DNA from 2 places in the Paenibacillus sp. FSL H3-0329 genome. Region 2 is predicted to be linked to the other one. Evidence: riboswitches for the same ligand, from Rfam matches in the RefSeq annotation. Region 2 holds a riboswitch; the other holds the start of a gene.
What was found. A riboswitch is a leader RNA that binds a small molecule or an ion and turns the genes downstream of it on or off. The one in region 2 is predicted to bind cobalamin.
Positions count from the first base shown of each region.

Region 1: it holds a riboswitch for cobalamin, as region 2 does, so the genes downstream of both, NSQ66_RS02310 (anaerobic ribonucleoside triphosphate reductase) here and NSQ66_RS03835 (S-layer homology domain-containing protein) in region 2, are expected to answer to the same signal.

Region 1 is NZ_CP150150.1:517,658-525,598, forward strand. Features, by position in the region: gene ssuE (NADPH-dependent FMN reductase) at 1-139, shown strand, start outside; gene NSQ66_RS02295 (ribonucleotide-diphosphate reductase subunit beta) at 319-1,350, opposite strand; gene NSQ66_RS02300 (ribonucleoside-diphosphate reductase subunit alpha) at 1,636-3,969, opposite strand; gene nrdG (anaerobic ribonucleoside-triphosphate reductase activating protein) at 4,025-4,540, opposite strand; gene NSQ66_RS02310 (anaerobic ribonucleoside triphosphate reductase) at 4,537-6,522, opposite strand; cobalamin riboswitch at 6,764-6,999, opposite strand; gene NSQ66_RS02315 (MTH1187 family thiamine-binding protein) at 7,378-7,686, shown strand; tRNA gene NSQ66_RS02320 (tRNA-Thr) at 7,781-7,852, shown strand.
Region 2 is NZ_CP150150.1:870,191-878,131, reverse strand. Features, by position in the region: gene NSQ66_RS03835 (S-layer homology domain-containing protein) at 1-3,571, opposite strand, end outside; cobalamin riboswitch at 3,735-3,936, opposite strand; gene NSQ66_RS03830 (cellulase family glycosylhydrolase) at 4,279-6,000, shown strand; gene NSQ66_RS03825 (hypothetical protein) at 6,071-6,364, opposite strand; gene NSQ66_RS03820 (hypothetical protein) at 6,385-6,966, opposite strand; gene arcC (carbamate kinase) at 7,159-7,941, opposite strand, start outside.

The DNA of each region.
Region 1 (7,941 bases), 350 kb from region 2:
CGTTTATGCCGTGGATTCTCAAGTGGTTCGTAATGATCACGGAGTGGTAGAGCTTGCTGAGGAGCTGAAGCTGCGCCTGAACGATGCATTAGATGAGCTTGCTGAAGAAACTACACATCGTGTGGAACGCAAGGCATAAGACTAAGTAGCAAGCCTTCTGTGCTTAGTGCTAATAACAAATGTATAAGCGTCTCTTTCATCCCTGATACCAGGGGAGAGGGGCGCTTTTTGCATTATATAAGCTATAGCAAAAAGGCCATCTCACTAAGAAAGTAGAGAATGGCCTCTTTTTTATATAGGGATTGTATATATCCGGTCTTACAAATCGTCGAATCCGTTATCGTCGCCAACCTTACCATAGTTGCGGGACTTGGCTTCGAAGAAGTCAGTTTTGGTAGCATTAAGCGCATCATCGGAGAAAGGTTTGATCCAAGGCATACAGTTAACGTCAACACCTTGGTAAGCTTTTTCCATACCCATCAAAGTCAGACGTTTGTTCGCTGTATATTTGATGTAGTCGCTAAGCTCGTTAAGATCAATGCCACGCACGTTAGTAAGTGTGTAGTAAGCCCAGTTGGTTTCGAGCTCTACCGCGCGGTCGATGGTACGGTATACGTAATCCATGTTTTCTTTGGTGTTCAGCTCAGGGAAGTCTACGAGCAGCTGCTTAAATACTTCTGCGAAGAAGTAGCAGTGCTGATTCTCGTCACGTTGAATATAAGAGATCATTTGGCTGGTCGCCATCATCTTCTGGTCACGGGCCAGATTGTAGAAGAAGGCGAAAGTGCTGTAGAAGAAAATCCCTTCCAAGATGAGATCTGCTACCAGCGCATGGAAAAAGGTCTGTCTCGTAGGGTTATCACGGAACTCTTGATAAATATCAGAGATAAACTGATTGCGTTCCAGCAGGACAGGGTCTTTTTTCCAATATTCAAAAATTTCCTTCTGCTCACTCTCCGACACGATAGAGGATAGAACATAGGAATAGGATTGGTTATGCACCACTTCTTGCTGCCCGATAATAGCGGAGATAGCTTCCAAAGAGGAATCGGTGAAATAACGCTTCACGTCGCTCACGAACATCGTCTGCATCGAATCCAGCACAGCGAGTAGGGAGATATTAATCTTAAATACGCGTTGTTCCTCGGCATCCAGCATCGGGAATTGTTGCGCATCCTTGGACATTGGAATTTCATCCGCGATCCAGTGATTAAGCAGCAGCACCTTATACAGCTTGTACATATGAGGCATGCGAATATCGTTCCAGTTCAGAATACCTGAGCATTCACCGTCGATAATGCGTGTCGATTGATTAGGTGCTTCAGTATTAAAAATCTTTTGTAATTGCATTTCTTATCCCTCCATTTTTTGCGCGGGTAATCTTTCTTTGGTGTCTTGTTCATAGAAAGACGGTGATGGAGTAACGGAGAGGAAGTTTGGAGCTGTAGGAGCGTCAGCGTTCGCCCGAAAGCTTTCCGTAGGAAAGCTCGCATCGAAAGCATATGCTGTCATCGGATGTCATCCGCTAATAGCGGTAAAGATCAAGACATCTGATGACAACAGCGGCCGGAAGCCCAAACATTCCTCGCAGTTACGAAATTCATCATCGTTTTTCTATTCAGGGCACTAAGATAATTAGCTAGCGCAAGATTCACACTCTTCTATAGTCAAAGCACGGCTACGCACATAATAAGTTGATTTCAAGCCGCCCTTCCAGGCATTCAGATGCAGTTCCAGGAACTCGGTAGCCTTGATGTCAGGACGAACATACAGGTTAAAGCTTTGGCCTTGATCGACGTGACGCTGGCGAGCAGAAGCCATGCGGATCGACCAGTTTTGGTCAATTGTGAATGCTGTCTTATAGTACCAGATCGTTTTGTCGGACAGATCCGGTGCTGGGTTAGCGATCTTATAAGTTGTTTTCTCTTCATAGGATAGCAGTTCATACAGCGGATCAATGCTGGCGGTGGAGCCGGCAATAATCGATGTAGATCCATTTGGCGCAATGGCGAACATCCAAGCGTTACGCACGCCGTCCTTAGCTACTTCTTCTTGCAGCTCGCGCCATTGCTCAGTCGTTACATATTTACCTTCTTGCTCACCGCTAACATACCCGCGGGAAGTGAAGTATGCGCCAGTCTCCCAATCGGAGCCAGCAAATTTCGGATAACGGCCTTTTTCACGGGCAAGCTCCATGCTCGAACGAACCAACAGGTAGTTGATATGTTCATATAAATGATTGTTATATTCTACGGCTTCATCGGATTCCCAACGAATGCCCTTGAGTGCCAATAGATGATGCAGGCCGAATGTGCCAAGACCTACTGCGCGGTACTGGCTGTTCGTGTATTGTGCCTGCAGAACTTCAATATTATTAATGTCGATTACGTTATCAAGCATACGGACTTGGATCGGAACAAGTCTTTCTAATACGCCAGCTGGAATCGCCCGTGCCAAGTGAATCGAATTCAGGTTACAGACTACGAAGTCGCCAGGGATTTTGGAAATAACGATCCGGGTCTGGCCATCTTTAGTTACTAATTCTTCTTGTTCAATTACTGTTGCAGACTGATTCTGCATAATTTCTGTGCACAGGTTGGAGGAGAAAACCATACCTTGATGACGGTTTGGGTTGGTCCGGTTCACGGTATCACGGTAGAACATGTACGGTGTACCCGTCTCTAGCTGTGATTTCATAATCCGTTTCATGATGTCGATCGCAGGAACAGTGATCCGGGATAATTCCAGGTTCGCTGTAGCTTCAGCATATTTTTCACGGAAAGTACCTTTGCCAAGCTCTTCATCGTAGAAATCTTCCAATCCTAGTGGACGGCCATTTTTATCAGTCCAGCCCATGACCTTTTTCACTTCATGAGGGCAGAAGAGGTTCCAGTGGCTGCGCGATTCTACAGCTTCCATGAACAGGTCAGGCAGGGAGACCCCGTGGAACACGTCATGTGCACGCATACGCTCGTCACCGTTGTTCAGCTTAAGATCAAGGAAAGCGAGAATATCTTTATGGAATACATCAAGATATACAGCTACAGCACCCTTACGTGTGCCCAGCTGGTCTACGCTGACTGCTGTATTGTTCAACTGGCGAATCCAAGGGATTACGCCGGAGCTTGTGTTCTTGTGGCCACGGATATCCGAACCACGTGCCCGTACTTTTCCAAGGTAAACGCCGATGCCGCCACCCATTTTGCTTAGACGTGCTACGTCTGTATTGGAGTCAAAGATACCCTCTAGGGAATCGTCTACAGTATCAATAAAGCAGCTGGATAGCTGTCCAGCGACCTTTTTGCCGGCATTAGACATTGTAGGTGTAGCAGCAGTCATGTAGATGTTGCTCATAGCCCAATAAGCTTCTTTTACAAGCTCAAGACGTTTCTCAGCTGGCTCACGGTGCATCAGGTACATGGCAATAATCATATAACGTTCTTGTGGAAGCTCCATCACACGGCCGTCAAAATCATGCGCCAAATAACGGTCGGATAGCGTAAGCAGACCGATATAGTCAAACAAAAGGTCGCGTGTATAATCGATACACCCACCTAGTTCGATAATTTGTTCTTTGGTGTAATGACTTAGAAGTTCTTCGCGATAGATTCCTTTTTTCACGAGATCCGTAATTAGTGGATACAATTCACCGTAAGGCTCTTCTGGATAAGCTTTGTAGCGGCGATGAACAGCAGCTTTTTTATAAAGGGTTGTCAGAAGGGCGCGGGCAGCTGCGAACTTCCAGGTAGGCTCTTCTTTTGTTACAAGCTCTAGAGCGCTCATGGTGAAGGCGTTGCTGATTTCTTCTCCGCTTACCGAGTCACGACGCAGTTTGGAATTCACTCCACGCAGCAAAGTTTCTTTATTTAGTTGATCGAGACCTTCCAGAATACGGTCAGCGTAGACGGAAAGACGGTTCTCATCAAAAGCCAGTTGGCGATTATCCGGTTTTACTACGAATTGCGGCATGGTTAGTTCATCCCTTCTTATTTCAAATTAATTTTCAATATCAAAAATTGATATATTATAGCGCAGCAGGCTGCCACAGAAAGACCTCCGAGCCGTTCATGCTGGCCGGAATGTCGATAATGCGTTGGTTGGAGCTTCCCCGGTAGAGAAGCGTAGTATCTTTCAGTTCTTCTACAAATCTTCCATCTATTAACACCTGACACTGCTTAAGTAGATCCCATTCCGGCGTACCGGGAAGGGCTGTAAGTTCTTCGTACGTATAACCACTGTAAATCCAGATTGAGAAGCCTGGCAGTACAGCGCGAAGCTCATGAATGAACCCCAGCAACTCTTCTGCTGAGAAAAAAGGATCGCCGCCTGCCAGTGTCAGACCATCCAGCAAAGGGTTAGCGGCGATTTCTGCAATAATTTCATGTTGTCGTTCTAAGGTGAAGACTTCTCCATATTTAAAGTTCCATGTCTCGGGATTAAAACATCCCGGGCAACGATGGCGGCAGCCGCTGAGAAAGAGGACGGCCCGCATGCCCTCTCCCTCGTTAATCGACTCCGGATAGTAACCGCAAATATTCATAGATGCTTAACGCGATCCCGTACTTCAGCTTGTTTGGCGGCATTAAAGCGGGTCTGATAGTCGCCGGTTAAATAACCTGTAACTCTGCGCAAACGGCGGATGTGCACGTCATTCTCATGTGCGTTGCAGGAAGGACAGTTTGTCCCAATTACGCCTTCGTATCCACAGCTGGAGCAGCGGTCAATCGGATGGTTAATGCTGAAATAGCTGACCTGTTGTTCGAGCGCATATTTAATGATTTTGATAAAAGCCGATGGGTTGTTGCGGGCATTGCCGTTTAATTCGACATAAGAAATAGCCCCGGCATTGCAATATTCATGGAAAGGAGCTTCCAAGCTGATCTTCTGAGCAGCACCCAGATCGAAGTATACAGGGATGTGAAAAGAGTTCGTATAATATTCACGGTCGGTTACGCCCGGAATGGAACCCAGTACCTTGCGATCAACTTTTGTGAATTTACCGGACAAACCTTCTGCTGGAGTTGCGAACAGAGTGATGTTGAGATCCAGTTCCTCACTTTTCCGATCGCAATAGTCCCGCATATGACGCACAATAGCCAGCGCCTTGGCATGAACTTCCATATCCTCGCCATGGTGTTTGCCGTACATAGCTTTCATACATTCCGCCATACCGATGAAGCCAAGAGACAGACTGCCATGCTTTAGCAGATCGCCTACAGTGTCATCAGGTGCAAGATGCTCGCCGCCTTCCCAGACGCCTTCTCGCATCATGAAATCGGAAGCTTTAGCTTTTTGTGCGGTTTGAATGTGGAACCGATGAAGAAGTCCTTCCAGCGCAATATCCATATAATGATTTAGATCTTCATAGAAGCCAGCTTCGTCTGCGATGGTACGTCTGCCTGTTACTGTGCCGTGTGCCAGACCTAGCCGAACCAGATTCAGTGTATTAAAGGAAAGGTTGCCCTTTCCAGAGCAATGATTACGACCAAAACGGTCACCGAGCACTCGGGTTCGGCAGCCCATTGTAGCGAACTCCGTATCAGGATCACTTGGATCATAATACTGCAAGTTGAGCGGAGCGTCCAGATTAGCGAAGTTTGGATATAGTCTGCGCGCAGAACATTCAGCCGCTTTTAGGAACAGTTCATAGTTAGGATCGCCTTGTTGTTGATTGATTCCTTGCTTGCATTTGAAGATTTGAATCGGGAACACTGGTGTTTCTCCGCTGCCAAGTCCGTTCATAGTTGCTGTTAGCAGAGAACTGATCACAAGCTGACCTTCTGGTGAAGTACAAGTACCGTAGTTGATGCTGGTAAACGGTATTTGTCCACCGGATCGGCTGGACATGGTATTCAGATTATGTACCATACTTTCAGCCGCTTGCAGGGTTTCGATTTCGGTTTCCTTTAGTGCAAAACGGAACGCTCTTGGATATAACTCCGCCAGATCGGTCCGGCTCATCGTAATCTCGCCCAAAGATTCATCAGCTTGTCCTTCTTCAAAATAATCCAGACCCTTGCGGAACAGCTTGGCGAAGGATTTGGTTACATAAGGTGCCAGATCATAGTCGAGTTTATTGGCGGATACACCACCATATTGAGCATTTTGCTGGGATTGGAAAATAATCGCTACCAGAGACATAGCAGTCATTATTGAGTTCGGAGGACGAACGCTGCCGTTGCCGGTATTGAAACCTTCACGGAGAAGTTTATCAAACGGGATAAAAATACAGTTCGTCGTTCCAATCGCGTATTGATCCAGATCATGCACATAGACGACATTGTCATCAATAGCCTGCACTAGCTGCGGCGGCATCGTAAAATTGCGGGCGTACCATTTTGAATATTCACTGCCGAACTTGCTCATTTTACCGGAGAAACTCTCTCCATTCAAATTGGCATTCTCGCGCAATAGGTCCATATCCCGACTGTCGATAATATCCCGGCCTAAATCAATGAGCTCTTCTAAAAGAACTTCCCGTGCATTTTCTACTCCATTAAATTGTCTCTCCAACAACGTCATTGTACAGCTCTCCTCTCAGTATAAAAGAAAAACATCTATCATCAAATCCATATATCCATAGGAAGTTGGACTGCCATAAGCAGTCGTATATTTGTTCTGATTACATAAAAAAAGCATCCCCTACCCGAGGATGGCAGAAAATGCCCGATGCGTTATGTAAATATCCACACGGATATTTGCAGAGGTCTCTACGTAGATGACCGCATGCGGACACCATCCCTGTTCCTCGCAGGCATCAATAGTTGGTGTCGTCGAAACAGGTAGGTCTCCTGGCTTCCGTGGGATCTCTCGGCGCCTTCCCAAGGGTGTTCCTAACCCTCAGTGGCATCTGCCGGGAGATGTGGATTCTCAAGCTTCCCAGAAGCTTAAGAAGGCCATCCGGTTACAGTGGCGGGACCGCAGCGGATTCTCACCGCGCTTCCCTATTAAGCTCTAAATCCGGTTAAGGATCAAAGCGCCTGTCTCCACTATATTTTGTTGTCGTTAGATAAAAATAACCCAAGATGTTGTGTTTGTAAACAGTTTTTTAGAAAACCCGCGCGGGGAGCGGGTTCTTTAAAAGTACTCCACAAATGATCCACAGGCTGTCCATAAGTAATCCACAATTGATCCACAGGGAGATGCGAAATGATTCATAAATTGTCCGAAAAGATGCCACAAAGAGTCCATAAATATAGTGCAGATGACCCTAGAATTTGCGCATGAGAAAATACTCTTAGCCCAAAGTCATATTTTGGAGTAATCAGAAGAAATAGAAGAGATAAGGGAGGATAATCTTGCTTAGTTTGTGACAGAGCGGTGGAATTGTTACAATGGAAGAAGATAGGTACTATAAAATTTCGAGGAGGTATTCTCATGCCTATTGCTGAAGTTACAGTTATTCCAATTGGAACAGGCAGTACCAGTCTTAGCAGCTATGTTGCGGATATGCAGCGGGTGCTGAAGACAGTAGAAGGGATTACATATGAACTTACGTCCATGGGGACGATCATCGAAGGGCCTCTGCAACGCATTTTTGCCGCGGTAGAAGCTTTGCATGAGTCTCCTTTTGCCGCAGGTGCAGAACGTGTCTCTACCTCACTTAAAATAGACGACCGCCGCGATAAACCCTCCACTAGCCGTGGAAAGTTAGAGTCTGTGGAGCGTAAGCTACAGGTGGATTAGCAGTTTAGGAGGGCGGAAAACAGGGAGAAATAGGCTTGCGTTTCTGGCTGAAAGTTGTATAATATTTTTTGTTTGACAGAAAAATCAGCTTTAAGCTGGTGTAGCTCAGGGGTAGAGCAACGCACTCGTAATGCGTAGGCCGGGGGTTCAATTCCCTTCACCAGCATCCCAAAAAACCATACGTGGCGCGGATTTCCGAGGTTTCGGGACCGCGTCATTTTTCATTAAATCCCCTGGCTTCTAACATTCTTCTAA
Region 2 (7,941 bases):
CATTTCCACTACCATTACCTTCGCCATTACCGTTACCACCGTCGCCGCCAGGTGTTTGTACTGCACTGGAAGCATAAGCAATGTAGTCAGTGAAGTGATTGGTTTTTACAATTAAATCATTTCCACTATCATAGGCATACTCAGACTTACCGCTTGCAAAACCTAAGTCATCACTTGCAAATTTTTGAATGGCATGAGGAGTGCCATTTTGAATATAAGCTGCATCTTTTCCTTTAAGGTCCTTAAAGGTTAACGTAATAAATTGACTGAATTCTACTCTTGCACTACCACCCATGGAAAATGTTTGAAGAATGTTATCAAGCTTCTTGTCCCCGGGAATAATCTGATTCACACTATCTTTTAGTGCAGATTCTCCACCGGTTAAAGCTGAAATCAGTTCAATTGCAGAGGCATCCCCACTTGTAACTTTTGCACCCTTAGGAATGACTACAGATACGTTACCTTTTATGGCCTCTATCTGAGGAAGGTCGCTGTTACTTGGTAAATTGACACTAACCTTCGATTGATTTCCCTCCGGAATAGCTACTGTGATTTCTTTGTTGCTATCTCCAGTGCTGATCGGAACGATATAATCATTAGCGTCATTTGGGATTTCAACTTTCGGGTTCTCCCCAGAAGGTAACGGAAATTCTTTCGGACCCTCTGGTTGCCCAGGCCCAGGTTCTTCTGGTTGTTCCACTTTCACATCATTCATATCAAAGAGACGGTTGCTATGATTGATCAGACGATCATAAGACACAAGTGCATACGTACCTTGGTCCGTTGCCATATTGTCCACTTTGCCTGTGAGGATATGCTTAAATCCACCCTCAGGTGCAGCAAAGCTAAGCAGTGCATCAATAAGCGAATTTCCACTTTTAACAAATCTAGCGTCCGTGTGCGGATCTACACCTACACCAGTTAAGGCTACAATTACCTGCGAGATACTCTCGCTGCTAGTGCTTCCCCAGCTTGTAAATCCGCCTTGATTGTTTTGGTTATCGGACAGCCATTGGATGGCCCGATCCACGGCAGCTTTTACATCATCTCGGGTTGCATAATAAGGTGCAAGAGCTTGCATCGCCATCGCAGTCATATCGATATCGGCTTTGGTTACGCCTAATGCCCAGCCACCAGCTTGTGCTGTACCTTTTTTAACCTCTTTATCTAAAATATACTGAACTAGTTTTTCTCTTGTGGTCTGTTCTGTAACTCCATCAACTACAGGGATCTCATAGTTATGGCTATCTAGCGCAATCAGAGCAAAAATCGGACCATTATTGCCTTGCTTTTGGATATATTGATAATCAGCGAGTGCTTTTCTCAGATCATATCCCGCAACATTTGTGATATCTTTTCCGATAGAGGTAAGTCCTAGAATCGCTCTGGAATTCTCTGTGCTTTTATTGGCGTCGAGTTTTCCATCCTCTTTAATGATCGATGCTATTTTCGTTGCTACATTGTTGTAATAAAGATCGTAATAACCGTTAGGTACTGTATAGTTCGCCCGTGCCAGAGAAAGGATCGACCATTCTCCACTACCTGTACCAAACGACGGATTCTTTACAGTGTTTAGAATATAGGCAAGGCTTTTATTTAATTGTTGTTTGGCTACAACAGTAGTAGGTTGTTCTAATTGCACATCATTCATATCAAAGAGACGGCTGCTATGATTGATCAGACGATCATAAGACACAAGTGCATACGTACCTTGGTCCGTTGCCATATTGTCTACTTTGCCTGTGAGGATATGCTTAAATCCACCCTCAGGTGCAGCAAAGCTAAGCAATGCATCAATAAGCGAATTTCCACTTTTAACAAATCTAGTGTCAGTGTGCGGATCTACGCCTACACCAGTTAAGGCCACAATTACCTGTGAGATACTTTCGCTGCTAGTGCTTCCCCAGCTTGTAAATCCGCCTTGATTGTTTTGGTTATCGGACAGCCATTGGATGGCCCGATCCACGGCGGCTTTTACATCATCTCGGGTTGCATAATAAGGTGCAAGAGCTTGCATCGCCATCGCAGTCATATCGACATCGGCTTTGGTTACGCCTAATGCCCAGCCACCAGCTTCTGCTGTACCTTTTTTAACCTCTTTATCTAAAATGTACTGAACTAGTTTTTCTCTTGTGGTCTGTTCTGTAACTCCATCAACTACAGGGATCTCATAGTTATGGCTATCTAGCGCAATCAGAGCAAAAATCGGACCATTATTGCCTTGCTTTTGGATATATTGATAATCAGCGAGTGCTTTTCTCAGATCATATCCCGCAACATTTGTGATATCTTTTCCGATAGAGGTAAGCCCTAGAATCGCTCTGGAATTCTCTGTGCTTTTATTGGCGTCGAGTTTTCCATCCTCTTTAATGATCGATGCTATTTTTGTTGCTACATTGTTGTAATAAAGATCGTAATAACCGTTAGGCACTGTATAGTTCGCCCGTGCTAAAGATAGAATCGACCATTCTCCACTACCTGTACCAAACGACGGATTCTTTACAGTGTTTAGAATATAGGCAAGGCTTTTATCTAACTGTTGTTTGACGGCAACTGTAGTTTCCAGTTTGTAAGTAACTTGATAAGTTACATTTGTTTTGTTTCCAGCTCCGTCAAGAGCCGTTACAGTAATTGCATTACTGCCTGAATTCAGAGAAGCTTTGTACTCCCCATTCGCAGGTGATAAAGTAACACCATTCAACTTCACTTCTGGAATGATGTCACTATATACATTGTCTGTGACAGCTACTTTGAAGCTTATATCTTTATTAGATACTTCCTGTTTATCTTGTATGCCACTTACAGTAATAACAGGGGGTTCTATATCTAATGCATGGTTAAGCCCTACAAGCGCATGATCTACACTTATTTGAGAGCTTGCCATATTTTCGAGCACGGAATAGGCTTGATAAACTGCCGATTGTACTACTGGTCTGTCCAAAATAGTTTCTTTATTAGGGTCACTGTTAATCTCGGCGATTTCCGCAGTTAAAGCATCCTTATTGGCAAGTTGAACTGGGATTTCTCCACAGCCGCCAAGATCAGAACCATAGCCATAAGTGGTGAACTGAGTTCGAATGATATCACCGTCTTGAGGCTTATAATCGGTCATCCCAAACGGAGGAAACACATTATTTACTGCATACATCCAACCCGACATGGAAGTATAGTCAAACTGACTTAACCACTCTGGGTCTGCTTTAGTGCCGACTGTATTCCCATCAGCTGAAATCATATCTAAAATATATTGTGGAATATTGACTTCGCTTCTGCCACTATCTTTAACTTCTGATAAATAAAAACCACTATCTATATTTCCTAAATATCTATAATTCCCATCTCCTAGCGCACGTGTTATTAAAGATGCGCCATTATCGCCTTCATAAATCGGAACTTTAATAGGTTCCTTAATATACCCTTGGCCTACGGTGAATTTCTCTACGGCTACAGTTACGTACCCTTTAAGAGTAGAGCTTGCTCCATTTGCTTGAGCCGGGATAACACTTGTAGAGAATGTCGTAATAAATACAGCTACAATGAGTAACCACGCTAAAAACTTATTTTTCTTCATTTTTCCATAACCCTTCCCTTCATACCTATGATAAAAAAACAGAATAAACTTTCTTATAACCACAAAAAAACCACTCAACATAAACGTCAAGAGGTTAAGATAGTGAACCACAATACTAGCTGGCAAACACTATTCAAGCACCTCTCTATCGATCGTAGAGTTTGATGGTGTAACAGAAAAAGGCAGATATTCTGGCTCAAGTATCATCACCCTTGCTGCCTTCCCAGTTTCCCAGTGGCATTTTGCAAGGACTCCTCTTTCACAGCGGCGGGACCGCGCGGGATTCACACCCGCTTTCCATTTAACCAATCTATGATTGTACTTCCGCAACTATCATAGTTGGCACCTATTTCTAATTTTAAATTTTCATGCTTCATCATATCTAATATATATGCTTTTGTCATGTTATATTTCTTTTTTGTATAACGGGCAGCTAGAGATAATCCTATTGAATAACCAATTTCTACGAGTAGGGATATTTAAATAATTTCTTTATCCAACTGTGGGGAAAATTAATTTAAATCACTAATTCTTATATGAATTTGCCACAAATTAGTAAGGTACTCGCTGAGTGAATTCTATGTTAGGGTATATTCAGAAAGCGTTTACAAAAATAACATTGGAGGTGTTCGTGTTCATCTAACCACCAAGTACAGCGTCAAAGCCAGGTCCAAGCATCCTAAATTTATCTCACAAAGGAGAATTCAATGACTACGCGAATCCAGAAATCCTTCTTATCATTGACACTTGTCACCGCTCTTCTGCTCTCTCTGTTCTCATCCATGGCTGCAGCTGCAACTAAGGATGAGCAACAAGCTAAGGCAGCGCCAAAGAGTAAGATCCAATCCTATGTAGACGAAATGCAGCCCGGATGGAACCTCGGTAATACTTTAGATGCTACAGGTGAGGACGAAACCTCCTGGGGCAATCCTCGTGTGACCCAAGAACTTATTAAAAAGATCGCCGCTCAAGGCTATAAAAGTATTCGGATTCCTGTGACCTGGGATACTCACATGGGTGCGGCACCAGACTATACCCTAGAAAAAGCCTACCTCGACCGTGTGGAAGAAGTTGTCGGCTGGGCACTGGACGCCAAGCTTTATGTCATGATTAATGTCCATCATGATTCCTGGCTATGGGTAAGCCATATGGAAGAAAAACACGATGAAACGCTGGCGCGTTATAATGCAGCCTGGACTCAAATTGCCGATCGCTTTAAGGACAAATCCGATAAGCTGATGTTCGAGAGCATAAATGAACCTCGGTTCACCGATGGTGGAAGCACAGACGAAGCAAAAATGGAGCAAATGCTTACTGAACTCAATAACTCCTTCTATCAGATCGTGCGGAAATCCGGTGGGAAAAACGACCTCCGCCCACTTGTATTGCCTTCATTAGAGTCTTCACCTACACAAACAAGAATGGATCATCTCTATAAGACGATTACGGCTCTAAACGATCCGAATATTATTGCGACCGTTCACTTCTATGGCTTCTGGCCTTTTAGTGTGAACATTGCCGGCTACACCACATTTGAAAAAGATACAAAAAACGATATCACTCAAACTTTTGATAACGTTTACAATACATTTGTAGCTAAAGGCATCCCTGTCATCGTCGGCGAATTTGGTTTATTAGGTTTCGATAAAGACACGGGTGTGATTGAACAGGGCGAGAAGCTTAAATTCTTCGAGTATCTGACTTATTATTTGAAAGAAAAGAAAATGACTTCCATGCTCTGGGATAACGGGCAGCATTTCAACCGTAAAACTTATAAGTGGTCTGATCCTGAACTCCACAATGTATTAATGTCTGGTCTGAAGGAGCGTTCCTCCAGCACCGAAAGCGATTTGGTCTACCTAAAAAAAGGTGCACAAATCAAAGATACCAAGGTTAAGCTAAACCTGAACGGCAATAAGCTAACCACCATTAGTGCCAACGGAAAATATCTGACCAAAGGTAAAGATTACACATTAAATGGTGAGGAGCTCATCCTCAAAGCCAGCCAACTCAAAAAGCTCACAGCTTCCCAAAAATACGGTGAAAATGCCGTGCTGACTCTGAAATTCAACAAGGGTGTTGCGTGGAGGCTTAAGGTGATTGTGTATGACACAGCTAAATTAAGCGATGCAAAAGGCACGACTGAATCCTTTGCCATTCCGACCACCTTTAATGGTAACCAGCTTGCCACAATGGAAGCTGTATATACCGCTGGTGGCAATGCAGGTCCGCAGGACTGGACTCCATTTAAGGAATTCGGCAATACCTTCTCACCTTCTTATAACACTAAAGAAATCAAGCTGCTTCCCGCGTTCTTTAAAGATGTTAAAGACGGCGAGGTTATCCTAAAATTCCACTTCTGGAATGGTGATATCATCACCTACAAGATCACGAAGAGCGGAGCAAACGTTGTAGGAAAGTCCTCTTAAGCATCTGTCCTGTTAACAATACAAATAGGGGTGTCCCTACGCGGGAACACCCCTATTTGTATTGTACCCATCACATATAAACCTCGTCATACGAAATTATCATCAACCGATAAATTAAATAAACGCCAAGATAGGCTCCGGTAATAAGAAACATTGGATTTAAAAATATCGCATGGATCGAGGTCATAAATACAGCATGATCCCTTAATATTTCGTAAATCGCCAAAGCGGAAATATTTCCAAAGATAATCGCACTTAAGACCGAAGCAACATTAAATACCATACGCCACTTTATCGATTTACCTTGTAACATCAGCATGACAATGGGAACAATAATACTACCAAGTACGATTAGAAATTTCATCCAGTCACCTCGGTAAATTTTTAATCGTCCAGTTCCACGCTTTCGATTTGTCCGTCTGCATTTACCGTCCACTCGATTTCAACGCCATTATTTAATCCGAGCTTGTCTTCATCTTCAATGACTATATGATCAGGAATCGTTAAGGTTTGCTCTTTACCGCCCTCCACTTGAACGGTAATCTGTTTATCCTTAACCGCAGTGATCCTTCCGTCATATTCAATCTGCTGCAAAACAATCTTTTGATTCGGATCTGTAATGGTAACCCGCTTGCCACCGTCGCTTAACAGTTCAACCTTTTTATGATAGCTATCTTTTAACGAAACATCCTTGATAACTCTCTGAATGCTCACTCCCTCTGGAAGTTCCCCAGTATTTGAACCGGGTGACGCAGATGTCATGGGTTGTTCTGTTGCGTTATTCGTAGGCGCAGGTGTAGTAGCTTCTGCAGAAGGTGCTGTGGTTTCTACTTGAGCCGTTGGAGTAGCCACTTGAGTCTCATCCGCTGCTTTAGTGCATCCACTTAACAATACCGTACATGCACAAATACAACAAAGAATTGTAGCCCTGGTAAAACGTTGTGTTGTTCCTTTATTCGATCTCATCTTTTACCCCCGCATTTTAATGTATTCTTTTTTATATAGTGGACATAGTTTTACCTCTTATCTTCCTTTTATTCACCAGAATATGGCCATCTGAAAGCAGCAGTTGAGTAACAATTCATGAACATGTCAAAAAACCGCCCTGATTTAGATCAGTGGCGGTCTCCATGAAATGATGAGATAAATAAGATCATATTAATTTACAATATGTGTGCCAGCCTGTTGGCTCATCGCAGCTTTCATATTTTCCGGATTAGTAATGATAACTCTACGTCCCTCCTTTTTCAAAAAGCTAAGACTTGCTTCAATTTTAGGCTGCATACTTCCAGCAGGAAAATGACCCTGCTCCGCATATACCATCATTTCTGCCGCTGTAACTTCTTCAAGAGCCTTCTGCTCAGGCGTACCGAAATTTACACATACCTGAGGAACTCCTGTTGTAATGATCAGCGATTCTGCGTCGATCTGTTCGGCCAGCAGACTTGTAGCAAAGTCTTTGTCAATGACCGCATCGATACCTTCGTAGGTATTATTTTCGGTTTTGATCACAGGAATCCCGCCTCCGCCAACAGCGATCACCACATAACCCGTCTCAATGAGTGATTTAATGACGTTCTTTTCAACGATATCAATCGGCTTAGGCGATGGAACAACACGGCGGTAACCACGACCTGAATCCTCAATGATGACCCAATCTGGCTTGGCACGCTTCATCTCCTCTGCTTGCTCAAGCGTGAAGAAGGAGCCCACTGGTTTCGAGGGAGACTGAAAATTCGGATCATTTTTGCTAACCTCGACCTGAGTAATAACTGTGGCAACCTTCTTGTCTAATCTGCGGTGAATGAATTCATTTGTTAAGGCCTGCTGGATTAAATAACCTATGCCCCCTTGCGTGCCCGCCACGCAATTGACCAGCGGAGTAACATCCATTCCAGTGACTTCCGAAGCCACCTCGCTTCGTCTCAGCTCGAATCCAAC